2 regions of the Jeotgalibacillus haloalkalitolerans genome follow, and region 1 is predicted to be linked to the other one. Evidence: riboswitches for the same ligand, from Rfam matches in the RefSeq annotation. Region 1 holds a riboswitch; the other holds the start of a gene.
The links. Region 1 has a riboswitch for cyclic di-GMP ahead of UFB30_RS14715 (anti-repressor SinI family protein). Riboswitches for the same ligand answer to the same signal wherever they lie in the genome.
Positions count from the first base shown of each region.

Region 2: linked by a shared signal. The riboswitch ahead of UFB30_RS01430 (amidase) and the one ahead of UFB30_RS14715 (anti-repressor SinI family protein) in region 1 are both predicted to bind cyclic di-GMP.

Region 1 covers NZ_JAXQNN010000006.1:147,661-155,701, forward strand. Annotated here, with positions in the region: gene UFB30_RS14700 (YerC/YecD family TrpR-related protein) at 1-106, opposite strand, end outside; gene UFB30_RS14705 (adenine deaminase C-terminal domain-containing protein) at 183-1,922, opposite strand; gene UFB30_RS14710 (helix-turn-helix domain-containing protein) at 2,261-2,581, shown strand; gene UFB30_RS14715 (anti-repressor SinI family protein) at 2,633-2,779, opposite strand; cyclic di-GMP riboswitch class I at 2,814-2,910, opposite strand; gene purD (phosphoribosylamine--glycine ligase) at 3,429-4,685, opposite strand; gene purH (bifunctional phosphoribosylaminoimidazolecarboxamide formyltransferase/IMP cyclohydrolase) at 4,836-6,368, opposite strand; gene purN (phosphoribosylglycinamide formyltransferase) at 6,365-6,955, opposite strand; gene purM (phosphoribosylformylglycinamidine cyclo-ligase) at 6,948-7,982, opposite strand.
Region 2 covers NZ_JAXQNN010000001.1:273,511-281,551, forward strand. Annotated here, with positions in the region: gene UFB30_RS01405 (DUF429 domain-containing protein) at 1-88, opposite strand, end outside; gene UFB30_RS01410 (MFS transporter) at 423-1,577, shown strand; gene UFB30_RS01415 (thioredoxin family protein) at 1,644-1,976, shown strand; gene UFB30_RS01420 (ABC transporter ATP-binding protein) at 2,070-2,801, shown strand; gene UFB30_RS01425 (ABC transporter permease) at 2,798-3,556, shown strand; cyclic di-GMP riboswitch class I at 3,615-3,699, shown strand; gene UFB30_RS01430 (amidase) at 3,741-4,613, shown strand; gene UFB30_RS01435 (GGDEF domain-containing response regulator) at 4,739-6,367, shown strand; gene UFB30_RS01440 (HEAT repeat domain-containing protein) at 6,367-7,401, shown strand; gene UFB30_RS01445 (glycosyltransferase family 2 protein) at 7,401-8,041, shown strand, end outside.

The DNA.
Region 1 (8,041 bases):
TGCACAAGTCATCAAAGAATCGGTAGGCTTCGTCTTTGTCTTTAAGTGAAAGAACGGCTTCGCATAGCTGGTCCAGTTCTTTTCCTCTTAACTTATCGATTTGCATCAGACAGATACAGCTCCTTTTAAAAGTATTGCAAGAGCAAACGTGTGCTCAGCTAAAAATAGGACTCTTTTACATTTTAACGCATTATCGTTGGAAAGAGTACCGTTTTCTTTTTTACATCATAGATTCCGCGCTGTGTCACTCTTAAATAAGGTAAGTGGGTTGAGCACAGAAATAATAGTGTATAAACCGGATCATCAAAGGCGTATCCGCATTCTTTCAGTACATCGCGGAGCTTCTTTTCACCCTCAATCAGGGTTTCCATCGGCTGATCTGACATGACACCGCCAAGCGGCAATGGAATTTCATGAAGCATTTCTCCCTGATCCATCAGCACAATGCCGCCTCCAATTTCCTTCATCCTCGCGAAGGCATCCAGCAGATCCTTTTTACTCTTACCAATCAGCAGAATATCCCCTGTACTTGAAAAAGAAGAAGCCAGTCCTCCAAGATTACTCGCAAACCCTTTAATCAGCGTACAGATTTTCCACTCCCCGTAACGGTCCACAAGCATAAGAAAGCTTTCATCATTATCACGCGGAAGCTCGTTCACACTTGCATCAATAGATACTGAATAAGGCTTGGTGATGACGTTATTGACCATGTCGATCCCGCATGGCATTGAAAACTGCAGGTCATCAGCATCAAGCGTCCAGTCGATCTCAAGCGGTTGTATGTCTGACCAGTCTGGTGTAAACAGCGGTTCCTGTTCCTGACCATCCTTTAAGATCCATTTACCTTTAGACATCACTGATTCAGGAACAGGGTTAGCCGGGTCACCCAGAATGTTTAAGGTAGCAAGACGACCAGTTGCAATCATTCCCTGCATATAATCCAGACGGTAATATTTCGCGATTGCAAAAGAAGCCATATGGTACGCTTCAATCGGCTCCACTCCTTCTTCAATTGCAATCCGGACAAGCTGATCCATGACACCACTCTCATAAAAGGATGGACTTGACCCGTCTGTTGTCATCATGAGTGAATCAAAAGAATGCAGATTGCGTTCCTTTAACTCTCTGATCAACTTCGGCAGATCCGGTCTGATGGATGAATGTCTGAGGGTCACTGCAAGCCCCTGTTCAAGACGCTTCCATACATCGTCCCCTGACATTGCTTCATGATCACCTGTTACACCAAGCAGTGACATTTTCGCAATCGTTTTCTCAGATGCGCCAGGCAAATGTCCTTCCACCCGCTTATAACGCAGCCGCGCTTCTTGCACCCAGCTCAGCAGCAGGTCGTCCCCCTCTGCAAGCTTCGGCCAGGAAGTAAGCTCCCCGGCGAGTAAAACACTCGGGTCATCAAGCCATGACAGCACTTCTCCGTTTGTAAAGACTTCCTCTTCCGCGCGGAGCTCTGTCTGCGAATCCAGTCTGCTCCACCAGTAATATGTCAGTGGTGACGTTTTGAACTGCTGCATAAAAGGAAGCGCTTTCTTTTTGTCGCATAATAAAAGGAGCATCAAATTGTCCTGAATAAATGTCGTCGTTCCGCGCTTGGCTGCATACTCCCCAAAGCTGTGTGGATTATAGAGCTGAAACGGATGAACATGAGGTTCAATATAACCCGGTACAATCCACTTGTCTTCAAGGTGAAGCACTTCAGTTCCATTTAATTTTTCAGGCATGTCGCTCCCTGCATAGATGATTCTATCCTGGTATATCCATATATTCCCTTTCACCCATTGATGAAGGGTTGAATTTAAATAATTAGTATTAGCAAGTACAAGATCAGGTGATTTCGTTCCTTCCAATATGGAAGTATGGTCTCTTAAATGACTGATCTTCCACGGAAATCTCTGTTCCACTCTCATCACTCCAATAATTCCTCTAAAAGTTTCATTAAGCTTACCATATTTTACGCGTCACCGCACAAAAGAAATGTGTGTATTTAAAGAATTTGTGTATAGCTGAACATTATTTTAACAAAATACATTTTTTCCTAAAAATTATTATTGATAAATACTTTTACAATGATTCATCAAAACACCTGACCAAAATTATTATCAGAAACTCTTTGTTACATGTATAATTAAGGTTTTAAGTTTGAATATTCAGAAAAAGTTTTTTACTCTGTTAGTTATTAGTGGTCTTTTTTTATTTGTATGATATTATTTAAATAACAATAAACTTAGCAAAGAGAGTGATTTTCATGATCGGAGACCGTGTTAAAGCTTTACGGAAAGAAAAGAAAATGTCGCTGACTGAACTGGCTGAACAGGCAGGCGTTGCTAAATCATATATCAGCTCTCTTGAGAGAAATCTTCAAAAGAATCCATCTATTCAATTTCTGGAGAAGATTGCTCCAGTACTTGGTGTTACGGTCAACTCTCTGCTGGACCCTGATAGTGATGAAAAAAACGTGGACAGTGAGTGGGTGAATCTCGCGAAAACAGCAATGGAATCCGGGATCTCTAAAGAACAGTTTAAAGAGTTTATTGAATTTAACAAATGGCGTATCAATCAAAAATAGCCTGTGCAGCGAAATGCTTTGCACAGGCTATCTTATCGTTTTAAATCAGTCTTACCCAACAACTAAATCATTCCTCCTCCAATTGGCAGAACCTGCTCCTTCCAGGAAATCTCTAATATCCTCCACCGGAATTCCTGCTTGTACAGCTTCCTCAATAAGCGCCATCCATTCAACATCCACTTCGTGTTTACGACCCATTACATTCCCCTCCTAAAATACTTTCTACAGTACTTCAGGCGGCTCAGCCGTCATAGCTCCCTATCTCTTTCTTGGCCTTAGACCCGTAAGCTTTGCGTCCCACCCTTTCAGATGGTTTGCCTTTTTCTGTTCTCTCAAAGCGATTGCTGCATCTGGGATCAACTTAGGGCTAAAAGTTTGAGTTTAGGTATAATTTCTGGTATGAACTTATATTATCACTAGGATAGTCACAAATAAATAGTCCTATTTACCTAAATATTCTGACTTTTTCAACATTAAATTTATGTTACAATGTTTCATTTGGATTATTTTGAGGAATGGTGGTAAGCAGATTGACGAATGTGCTGATTCAGTTCGTAATAAGAGACTGCTCTGAGAGATGGAAATGTAGTGAGATCCTCACCGCATACAGGACAAAGCCAGATTTCAAGGGTACCGCTGCTATAGGAAGACCGCGTGCATTTAGGACATTCTTTCCGCACCATGTTATCACCTCTTCTTTTGTTCTTTATAGAGAATACCTGTATCCTCATTATATGTCAGAAGAATTGATTCGCAAGAGCTGAAAATGGTCAAATCTGGTGCAAAAAGAATGTATTTCACCTAAATACTCTTATTAACGCCAATTTAGTCATTATTTTAGAAAATTCTAACTTCTTTTTAATGCTTTATGGCCAATATCTTTTCTGTAAAAGAATTGCTCTGCTGTAGTGGTTTCAAGCGCGCTGTAAACGTGCTGACGGGCTGATTCAACACTGGATCCTGAACCGGCAGCCAGTAATATCCTCCCACCATCAGAAACCACTTCTGTTTCCTTAAATCTCGTTCCCGCATGATAGAAGAAAGCATTTGTATCAAGAATCTGCTGTACTGAGTGACCCTTTTCATAAGCATCCGGATATCCTTTAGAAGCAATGACAACCCCAACAACCGTATCATCACTCCATTTTACATCTTCTGTTTTACCTTCTAGCAGGTTTAACAGGAGCTGCGCAAGATCAGATTCCATTCTGTGGAGTACCACCTGCGTTTCCGGATCACCAAAACGCGCATTGAATTCAATCACTTTTGGTCCATCTTCTGTTAAAATGAGCCCCGCATATAAAACCCCTGTAAAAGGATTATCTTCCTGAATCATTGCCTGAACAACCGGCTTAATAATCTCATTCATTGCTTTTTTTTCAGTATGTTCCGGGAGATGAGCGACTGGAGAATATGCACCCATTCCTCCAGTGTTTGGACCTTCATCATTGTCATATGCCCTTTTATGATCCTGTGCGAGCGCCAGTGGAACAATCGATTCTCCGTTGACCAGACACATAAATGAAAATTCTTCACCATCAAGAAAGTCTTCTACCACAATTTTTGCAGATGAAGCACCAAAACGGTTGTGTTCAAGCATATCTTCAGCAGCTGCCAGTGCGTCTGCTTCAGTCATTGCCACAACGACACCTTTCCCTGCAGCAAGACCATCCGCTTTAATCACAATAGGCGCCCCTTTTTTCTTTATGTAATCAGACGCCTCCCGGAAGCTAGTGAATGTTTCATAGCCTGCGGTTGGAATGCTGTACTTTTCCATCAGCTCTTTTGCAAATGCCTTACTGCCTTCAATTGCAGAAGCTTTTTGAGTCGGTCCGAACACTTTCAGTCCTTCTGCTAAAAACAGATCGGTTAACCCCTCAGCTAGCGGCTGCTCCGGTCCGATCACAGTCAGTGCAATATCATTCTTTTTTGCGAACTCCACAAGTTTCTGCTGATCTGTCTCTTCAATCTCGATACATTCAGCATGTGCTGCAATTCCTGCATTCCCAGGGGCACAAAAAACCTTACTGACTGATTCATCCTGATAAAATTTATAGCAAAGCGCATGCTCGCGTCCTCCGCGTCCAACCACAAGTACATTCATCTAAATTCCTCCAGTAATCTTATTTTTCCTGACTTATATTTAAAAAGAGCCGGCCTCAAAAAGAAGCCGGCTAAAAATATTCTGTAAGCGGCTTTGACATGGACCTCTTACGCAAATAGAAAAGTTTCAATCATAGTTACTCAAAACAAATTAATGCTTAAAGTGGCGTACGCCTGTCATGACCATAGCAATGCCATACTCATCAGCTTTCTTAATAGAATCTTCATCCTTAATCGATCCACCCGTCTGAATAATTGCAGTGATACCGGCTTTAGCAGCCGCTTCAACTGTATCATCCATCGGGAAGAAGGCATCGGAAGCAAGTGCAGCTCCCTGTGCGCGTTCGCCTGCCTGTTCAAGCGCGATTTTAGCTGCGCCGACCCGGTTCATCTGACCAGCACCAATGCCAAGTGTCATATGCGGTTCAGCAACAACAATAGCATTCGACTTAACGTGCTTCACCACCTTCCAGGCAGTCTTCATTGCTGTCCACTCCTCATCAGTCGGTTCACGCTTTGTAACAACTTTGAGGTCAGCATCTTCGAGTGTATAGCGGTCCTGATCCTGAACAAGCAGTCCGCCTTCAACTGACGTGTAGATGTATTCATGTTTTAAATGGCGGTCAAATGGAACAGTCAGTAATCTGATATTCTTCTTCTTCGTCAGAATCTCAAGCGCATCATCTGAAAATGCCGGTGCAATGACGATCTCAAGGAAAATTTCAGCCAGCTTTTCAGCAGTTTCTTTATTCACTCCGCGGTTAAAAGCGACAATCCCGCCAAAGATGGATGTAGAATCAGCTTCAAATGCACGCTGGAAAGCCTCCTGCGGGCTATCACCGGTCCCGACTCCGCATGGATTCATATGCTTCACTGCAACAGCTGCTGCCTGATCAAAGTCCTTTACAATCTGAAGCGCTGCATCCGCATCCTTAATGTTGTTATAAGATAACTCTTTTCCATGGTGCTGTCGGGCATGGGCGATTGAGAACTCAGACCCTAACGGATTACGGTAGAATGCTGCTTTCTGGTGAGGGTTTTCACCGTATCGCAGATCCTGCTTTCGTTCATACGTGACTGTGATTCTTTCAGGATTCTCTTCGCCGGATTCCTCAGTTAAGTATTGTGCGATATAAGCATCATAAGCTGCCGTATGTCTGAAGACTTTTGCAGCCAGACGCTTTTTAAGTGCAGGTGAAACTCCGCCTGCTTTTAACTCTTCAATTACTTTATCATAATCTTCAGAGTCGACAACCACTGTTAAATACGCATGATTTTTCGCAGCTGCGCGCAGCATTGTAGGGCCGCCGATATCAATATTTTCAACTGCATCTTCAAATGACACATTCGGCTTTGCGATTGTTTGCTGGAACGGGTATAAATTGACACAGACAAGGTCAATTGCTTCAATGCCCTGCTCCTGAAGCTGACGCTGGTGGTCAGGCTGATCCTGCTTAGCAAGAAGCCCTCCATGAATAGATGGATGAAGGGTTTTTACGCGTCCTTCAAGAATTTCAGGGAAGCCTGTTACTTCATCTACACCTTTTACTGTAACCCCATTGTCAGCAAGCAGTGTTTTTGTCCCGCCAGTTGATAGAATCTCATATCCAAGAGACTGTAATTGCTCTGCAAATTCTACAATGCCTGCTTTTTCAGAGACACTGATTAACGCACGTTTTGTCATTTTGTTTCCTCCAATGCTTCAGCAAATAGCTGGTTAAGTGTTTCAGGGTAAAGGCGATGCTCAATTCCGTGGATCACCTTTTCAATCTCATCTCTTTCCCATCCATCAGGAATCTTAAAAGGCTCCTGCACAATCACAGGCCCTGTATCCATTCCTTCATCTACATAATGAATCGTCACACCTGTTACTTTCATCCCGCTGTCGATTGCCTGTCCAAGCGCGTCTTTCCCCGGAAATGCAGGGAGAAGTGATGGATGCACATTGACAATACGTTTCGGATAGGCCTGAAGAAGGACAGAACCGATAAGTCTCATATACCCTGCTAATACCAGCCATTCTACTTCTTTTTCATGAAGCATTTCAAGAATTGCTGTCTCATACTCAGCTTTTGACGGAAAATCTTTAGGATTCAATGCGCAAACATCAACCCCAAGTGCTTCTGCACGATTGACGGCAAACGCACCAGGTTTGTCCGTGACGAGCAGCACGAGGGAGCCTTTTAATCTGCCATCACGGATTGCCTGGGCGATTGCTTCAAAGTTACTGCCGCTTCCTGATGCAAATACCGCAAATTTAACCTCACTCATGTATGGTTACCTTCTTTCCGCTTCCAGCTGTCACGTGACCAATCTCGTAGCTTTCTTCACCTGCATCTGCAAGCTTTCTCTGAACAGCTGCTGCATAATCTGGACGCACTGCAAACACAAAGCCGATTCCCATATTAAATACGCTGAACATTTCCTGATCTGAAAAGTCTCCGGCTTTTTGAATCAGATCAAATACCGGAAGTACCGGCCAGCTGTTATTGTTCACTTCAATGGATGTTCCTTCAGGCAGCATACGTGGAAGGTTTTCATAGAATCCGCCACCGGTGATATGTGCCATTCCAGTGATTTCACCCGCTGCAAGTGCTGTTTTTACAGCTTTAGGATACAGGCGTGTTGGTGTTAATAGAACTTCACCAAGTGTTTCTTCAAATCCCTCGGGACGGTCAGTGAGCTGCATTTGACTTTGCTCAAGCAGTACTTTTCTGACCAGTGAAAAGCCATTGCTGTGAATCCCGCTTGACGGTAATCCGATTAATACATCTCCAGGCTGAATCGCTTCCCCTGTAATGATCCGGCTTTTTTCAGCGGCTCCAACGGCAAACCCTGCCATGTCATACTCATCTTCTTCATACATACCAGGCATTTCAGCAGTTTCTCCGCCAATTAAGGCACAGCCGGAGTCTACACATGCGTCTGCGATTCCTTTTACAAGCTGTTCAATCTTTTCAGGCTCTGCTTTACCGACTGCCAGGTAATCAAGGAAATACAGTGGCTCTGCGCCCTGGGCAGCAATATCATTTACACACATTGCCACACAGTCAACGCCGATTGTGTCATGCTTGTCCATGGCAAATGCAAGCTTCAGCTTTGTTCCGACACCGTCTGTTCCCGAGATCAGGACTGGTTCCTTGTAATTCAGGGCTGACAGGTCAAACATTCCGCCAAAACCGCCGAATGCGCCCATAATGCCTGCGCGCTCTGTGCGTTTCACATGCTTTTTCATACGCTCTACTGCTTCGTATCCTGCTTCGATGTTAACTCCGGCCTGTTTGTAGGCATCAGACATGAATGTTCCTCCTTGAATACGCTGTTGGGTCTTGGCGCACGATCTCCGTTTCAGGGGGA
Region 2 (8,041 bases), on a different contig from region 1:
TCAGACCATCGTTCTTCATATAAAAAGCTGTGGCCACTGTATCCTGGTAGTTAGCTGGACCTGATAAGTCTATTCCAATGATGATCATAGAGACTCTCCTCTGGCATGTATTTCTATTCATCATATCAGCTTCAGAAATTGCGGAACAATTTTTGTGGGCGAAGGGGCCGTCAGTGTTCAAATCATTTCCCTGATGAACCAATTAAACTGAACATATCGTATCAAACCCTGACATCGCCATGAATAAAAGTGCGCTCCCTCATAAGGACAAATGTCCTTTTTCGGCCCTGCTATGATTAGCAGTAAAGGCTAAATAAGACAATGCGGTAGAGATTCACTGTAAAAAGCAGTAAGATTGAAAAAGCACAGAGCTTTGCCACCCAAGGCAAAGCTCTTATTCTTGAAACAAGCAGGTGGACAGCATGAAAATCTGGTATTTAATTATTGCATTATTTCTTATATCTATTAACCTCAGACCGGCGATTACTTCAGTGGCGCCGCTTTTGGATACGATTCAGCAGGACCTGGGTATGAGTGGAACAACAGCGGGACTCCTGACCACGCTGCCTGTTCTGTGTATGGGGATTTTCGCTCCACTCGCCACTAAAATTAGCGAGCGGGTGGGGCTTGAACGCGGAATTTTTTATTCTCTCGTATTGATTACGATTGCCACTGCATTAAGAGGTTTTTTTGGTACGGTTCCTTTATTAATTGTCACAGCATTTTTAGCCGGTGTCGGTATTGGTGTGGCAGGTCCACTGGTGTCGGGCTTTATCAAACAGTATTTTCCAACGAAGCCGGGAGTAGTCGGTGTTTATACAGTTTCTATGGCGATTGGTGCAGGAAGTGCCACAGGTATATCAGCACCTATTTACGAATCAATCGGCAACTGGGAGCCGGCCCTCGCGATCTGGGCAGTGCTTGGTCTGGCTGCAATGATTGTGTGGATCAGATTCCCCGGGAAAAAACAGTCCGGCCTGCCTGAAAAAACACCATTGCCATGGACAAGTGGCAGAGCATGGCTGATTTTATTGTTTTTCGGATTAATGTCGAGTATTTTCTATTCTGTCACAGCATGGGGCGCTCCGATTATTCAGAGTATGGGGTATAACTCAGTTGTTGCAGGTTCAATGTTAACTGCATTCGTCTTAATTCAGATTCCTTCTTCTTTTATCATTCCAAGTCTTGTTGCCAGGTTTGGTTATGTATTTCCAACACTGCTTGGCTGCACAGTCATTGAGCTTTCAGGCGTGATCCTGCTGATTTCAGACGGACACCCGCTGATTGCCATGCTATTAATCGGACTTGGAGCAGGAGGTCTGTTTCCGCTGGCGCTGATGCTCCCAATTATCGAAACGAATTCTTATCAGAAAGCGAGCGCATGGGCGGCCATGTCACAGGGTGGCGGTTATGTCATTTCTGCACTCGGTCCGCTCGGAGTTGGTGCAGTATACGATGTCACAGGGAGCTATATTAACGCGCTTTATGGAATGACCGCGATCATCTGTATGATGGGCGTGCTTCAGGTCATGCTATGGGTAACAGCTGAAAGCACCAGGTTAAAGAAACAGCGTTGATTTTACTGAGAAAGCCTGTGTAGATTTAACGGAACAGGGGTAAGTGAAGGATAGAGGTGGTTGAATATGAGAGCATATACTGATATCCGTTCAGATGAAGAGCTGGATCATATGATGAATCAACCGTTAAGTGTTGTCTATATCTCAAGAAATGGCTGCAGTGTCTGTCATGCGCTCCTTCCAAAAATCCAGCAGGTAATGGAAACGTATCCCGGGGTTGAATTCGGTCACATTACTGCAGATGATTATGAAGAGGTTGCAGGGAAACTGTCGATTTTCACTGTGCCGGTTGTGCTGATCTTTTCTGAAGGAAAAGAGCTATTAAGAGATGCCCGTTTTATCCGGATTGATGAGTTCAGGGAATCATTAGATAAAATGACTGTTCTTCTCGAACGGTAAAAAGGCAGGCTGATATGCTTGCCTTTTTGCGATCTGTTTATTATCATTACTACATTATAATTATTATAAATAAGAGAAAAGGAAGTAATGGTCATGACAAAGGATACGAAGGCTGCGATACAGTTCAGCCATGTCAATTATCAATCAGGCGATACAAAAATATTACATGATATCACCGGCTGGTTCCCTAAGAACAGAATCACAACACTTGTAGGACCATCCGGAGCGGGTAAAACGACGCTTTTCAGACTATGTAACGGGCTTATTTCCCCGGACTCAGGTGAGATCTATATAGATGATCAGAAAATTTCGTCGTACAATCCGGTGGAACTCAGAAGAAAGGTAGGAATTGCGCTGCAAACTGCTGTCATGGTGCCGGGCACCGTGCGTAAAAATATGGCGCTGCCTTTTGAGCTTCAGGGAAAAGAACTGCCTGAGGAAACAGCGGAAGAGATGATCAAACTGGTCGGACTTGATAAAAGCTATCTTGACCGTGATGCAAAGGATCTATCGGGTGGACAGCGTCAGAAGGTTTCGATTGCCCGGACACTTGTAATGAAGCCTGAAATCCTGCTGCTGGATGAAATTACGTCATCACTTGACCGCGTATCACAGCAGGAAATCGAAGAATTAATCGTCAGAATCAATCACACCTATCAAACGACAATTATGTGGATAACACATAATCTGAAACAGGCACTATCCATCGGTGAATACACGTGGGTCATGATGGATGGAGAGCTTGTGGAAACAGGTGAAAGCAGTCTGCTGAAAGATCCGCAGAACAAGAGAGTTCAGACCTTTGTAAAGGGGGAAGCAGAATGAGTTTTCTATTACTTGGTTTATCCCTCATTTTCGTATTAATTCCCCTTCTTTTATCAAAGACACTGAACCTTGGACTTGAAAAGGATGCTGTCGTGGCGACAATCAGAGCGATCATTCAGCTCCTTGCAGTCGGTTATATTCTGCAGTTTGTGTTTGATGCTGAGAACTTTTTCTATATCTTTTTAATGGTTGTCTTAATTATTGGTGCAGCGGTTCAGAATGCACGTAAAAAAGGTGTTTCAATCAAAGGGATTACATGGAAGCTGATTGTCACGTTTGTCTTTATTGAAGTCTTGACGCAGGGCATTTTACTCGGCCTGAATATTACACCTGCGACTGCACAGTACATTATTCCAATCAGCGGCATGGTGATCGGAAATTCAATGGTCTTATCAATTCTGTTTTTAAACCGCTTTACTTCTGAAATTGAATCCAGGGAAAGTGAAACTGAACTGATTCTGTCATTAGGCGGAACACCGAAGCAGGCGATTCACCGCCCGCTGATCTCATCAATTCAGGCAAGCACCATCCCGACGATCGAAAGTCAGAAGACGATAGGTCTGGTGCAGCTTCCCGGTATGATGAGCGGTCAGATTATTGCAGGGGCAGATCCGCTGCAGGCTGTCATGTTCCAGCTGTTGATCATCTTTCTTTTACTGACGACAGCTGTCGTGACAAGTGCGATGCTTGGATTCCTGTCTTACCCGACGCTGTTTAATGAGCGGATGCAGCTGCTGAAGCCTCAGAAAAAATAAAGCAAATAATTTTTGCGTAGACGCACACCTGGAATGGTCGTATAATTTTTAAAAATGAATCTGATAAGGGCAAACTTCTCCGAAAGGGAAGGACGCAAAGCTGTGAGCCTGTGTGGTATTCATATGGTTGTCTGGCTGCCGGGTTCTCATTCTGTGGGACCCACCTTATAGAATGGAGGACCAGGTGAAAAAGGTTATTTGTTCTGCGCTGTTATGTCTGATTGTGGGAATGGTGTGCAGTATGGCGATGCCGGTAAAAGCTTCAACGATTGAAAAAGCTACATGGTTATGGAATCCGTGGTCTCTAATTGATGGAACGACTGAGACACTGGACTTTTTGTCTGAAAAGCAGGTAACAAAAGTGTACGTACAGATCGATCGGGATGTTTCTGCTGACGTCTACCGTTCGTTTATTAAAGGCGCAACTGCAAGAGGAATTGATGTATATGCGCTCGATGGTGCACCTGACTGGGCCGCACCAAAAGGGTATCTCCAGCTCAGGCAGTTACTCGGCTGGGTTGAGCAATATCAGCAGGCTTCAGCAAACGAATCGGATTTTAAAGGTATTCACCTGGATGTAGAGCCATACCTGTATAGCGGATGGAATTCGAAGCGGGTAACTGTCGTTAAAGCCTATCAATCTCTCATTAAAGAAGCCTCAGTTAAAGCAGTTCAGCTGAATATTCGTATGGAAGCGGACGTTCCTTTCTGGTTTGACGAGATCAAATTCAAAAACACCTACGGAAGCGGGCTGCTGTCTGACTGGGTTCAGCAGCATACTGACGGAATTACAATTATGGCTTACCGTGATTCAGCTGCAGCGATTACGCCTATAGTGCTGCATGAACTGGCGGTTGGTGATCAGCTTGGAAAACCTGTTGTGATCGGTGTAGAGACAGGTCAGACAAGTGAAGGTGAGTATCTTACGTTTATTCAGGAAGGCGAAGCTGTAATGAATAGCGAGCTTGAAAAAGTAGTTCAGCAGGTAAAGAGTTTTCAGAGCTTTAATGGTTTTGCCATTCATCATACTGAGAGCTGGAAAGCCCTAAAGCCTTAAATAATAAAGAACTTTCCCAAAATTTGAGGGAAAGTTCTTTTTCATTGTTAAAAGAGTTGTATAATAGGGAAAAAAGAACGAAAAAGAGCAATGGAAATACGAACATTTACATAGGATGTGGGCATATGAGTACAAAATATCAGGAGATGTTAAATAAACGTATTGAACAGACAGTAATGGAGTGGAGTGCAAAACATGCTGTCACTGAAGATGAATGCTATCGCTTTTTCCATGGATTAAAAGGAACAGCCGGGACGATTGGATTGACAGCGTTGTCTGATCAGGCTGAAAAAGCCCTGGCAGAGCTGGAGGAAGACGGCACGCGGATCCTCACGGGGGAAGAATGGCGGAAATTCTTTGCGCATGATCAAATAAAAGCATTCACGCAGGAAGCGGCAACCATTGAGCAGCTGGAAGAGATTCAGGGGGAACTGGATGATCAGCCTGAATCAGTGCCCTTTATCCTGATGATTGAAAAAGATGTTGAGTTCATTAAAAGAATGAAAGGCTTCCTTGAAGAGAATGCCTTTCAAGTCATTACAACGATGACACTTTCAAAAGGCCTTGAACATTACTATGACCTTTCACCGGATCTGCTGATTGTTGATCTGGATTTATTATCTGAAGGGGAAGAATTACTGATCAGTGAAATGATGAAAAAAGCGAGAAAAGATTTAACGCCGATTATTTTAGTCAGTGGTGAGCTTACAGACGAGAAAAGAATAGCGGCTTATGAGATGGGTGTGCTTGATGTAATTGGTAAGCCGATTAATGAAAATATCATTATTCCTTTTTTAAGGAACAGGATATTCCAGCGCAACATGCTGCTTGGACAAATCAGGAATGACTTTTTGACTGGTGCGTTAAAAAGAGATTGTCTTGAGCATGAAGTGCTGCAGGTGACGAAAAAAATGCTTGAAGGGGAAACGGGATCTGCTGTTTTTGCGATGGTTGACCTGGATCATTTTAAGCAGGTGAATGATACTTATGGACATCCGGCAGGGGATGAAGTGTTGAGAACCTTTGCAAAAATCATTTTGGAAACAAAGGATCCGGCAGACCGGCTGATCCGCTTTGGGGGAGAAGAATTTTCTGTTGTATTCCCTGAGTCAACTTACGAGGAAGCTGAGAAAAAGATTCAGAACTGGCGTGAGGCTTTCAATCAGCATGTATTTTCATCAGGTGAACAGGAATTTAACGTTCAATTTTCCGCTGGTCTGAATGAATGGCATGGTGCCGTTCATATCAAGGAAATTCTCGAGTGTGCGGATAAATCTCTTTATTACGCAAAAGAAAATGGACGTAATTGTACTGTCCGGTACTCAGAAGTCATCAAATTACAACTTGCAACCGAGCAGATGGTGCTGATTGTGGTGGATGATGATGAACTGGTGAGAGAAATGCTGAAGGATCATTTTGAAAGGCGCGGAAAAGTTGGCGGTCGCTCAGTGGATGTTAAAACGTATGCAAATGGCGTGGATTTTCTTCAGGGTGACTGGTATACAGCGGGGAAGAAATATATGATTCTGCTGGATGGCATGATGCCAAAGATGGACGGAATAGAAGTGCTCGCAAAGCTGAGAGAAGCATATGGCACGAGAAATATACTTGTTTCAATGCTGACGGCGAGACAGGGTGATCAGGAGGTTGAACGGGCATTGGGACTCGGTGCTGATGATTATATGGTGAAGCCTTTTAACGTAAGGGAAGTGGCTTCAAGAATTGACCGTATGATGGAAAGGATGTTCAGTTAATGGTCACAGTAGTGCTATGGATTTCAGGTGTGTTTTTGCTGCTGCAGGTCGCTTTGTTGATCTATTTATCACTCATGAAGCAAAAAGGAATCCGAACCGATCAGGAGGTCTCCGGGGTTTATCAGCAAGTGCTGAGTCCTTACCTTGCATATTTAGCAGGGGAGAACGATCATGAACCGGATCTGCCGTCAGATGAGCAGGTTCGTGTAAAAGTACTCGAAAAGCTCCTTTCAGGATATGCTTCAAATATCAAAGGAGCGGAGAATGAAAAACGTATGAGCCATACAGCTGAGCGCTTTCTGGCTGATCATTACAGGGGTATTCTGCTGAAAGGAAGCTGGGCAGAGCGTGTGAATACTCTCTTCTTCATTGAAGATTTTCATCTGAAAACGCTCCAGTCAGAAGTGAAGAAACATTATCTCTCACTGAAGGATGAGGATGAAGAGTATAGGCAGTCACTTCGTGTTCTGGCTTCATTTGGTGATGAGAGCGTTCTGCAGGTGCTGAAAAGCGGGGAAGCTATTTCAATCGGGTTCATGAAGGAATGCTTGAGGAGACTGCCGGGAAGTTCTTTAGAACAATTGAAAGCAGATCAGGAGCTGCCTGTTCCGGTAAAGCTTGGCATGATCTCTTATTTTGGTGAGACGGGATTTTATGAGCACTTGCCATATGTCGAAGCTCATATTCAGCATAAAGAAAAGGAAGTCCGGCTGAAATCTCTCGCTGCTTTATGCCAGTACAGATATATTTCATCAGCGGATAAAATCTCTCCATTTCTGACTTCTGATTTGTGGGAGGAGAGAATGTACGCTGCCCGTCTTTCGGGGCTCCTTCAACTGACGAGATATTCCACCTCCTTAATGCAGCTCGCCGGCGATCCGAACTGGTGGGTGCGCTTTGCTGCTTGTGAAGCGCTGAAGCAAATGCCGGACGGTGAAATCCTGCTGACTTTTGCAGCGGAAGGGCATGAAGATCTGTATGCAAGAGATATGGCCAAACAGCTTCAAACGTTGAGAACGGGGGTGGGCAGATAATGGAATGGCTGAGTTGGCTTGTGTATACTGCAGCAATCGTCATCATTATTTATATGGCTTCTGTCTCACTATTGTACATTGGTATGTTTCTGGTGGCAGGACCAAGAATAAGGAAAGAGCGGCAGCTGAATCGTGAAGCCCATATAGAAGAGATTTCAATGAATAAGGATACTTTTCCGATCTCTGTACTGGTTCCTGCCTACAATGAAGAAGTAGGGGTTGTCAGTACTGCAAGGTCCATGCTTGCTCTGAATTACCCTCAATTTGAAGTGATCGTGATTGATGACGGATCTTCTGACCGGACGAGTGAACGTGTAATTGCTGAGTTCAGGATGAAGGAGATTGATCTGGCTATCCGCCGCTATTTTGATACAGCAGAGGTTGAACGGGCTTTTCAATCTACTTTATTTCCACACCTCTTTTTAATTCAAAAGCAAAACGGGGGAAAGGCAGATGCGCTGAATGCAGGTATTAACTTTTCAAAATATCCTTATTTTGCTGCGATTGATGGCGACTCCCTTTTAGACCGTGACGCGCTGCTGAAAACGATGAAGCCGATCATTGATTCAAATGGAAAGGTAACAGCCACAGGGGGAACCGTCCGGATTGCCAATGGGTCAAGGATTGTCAGAAGTGAAGT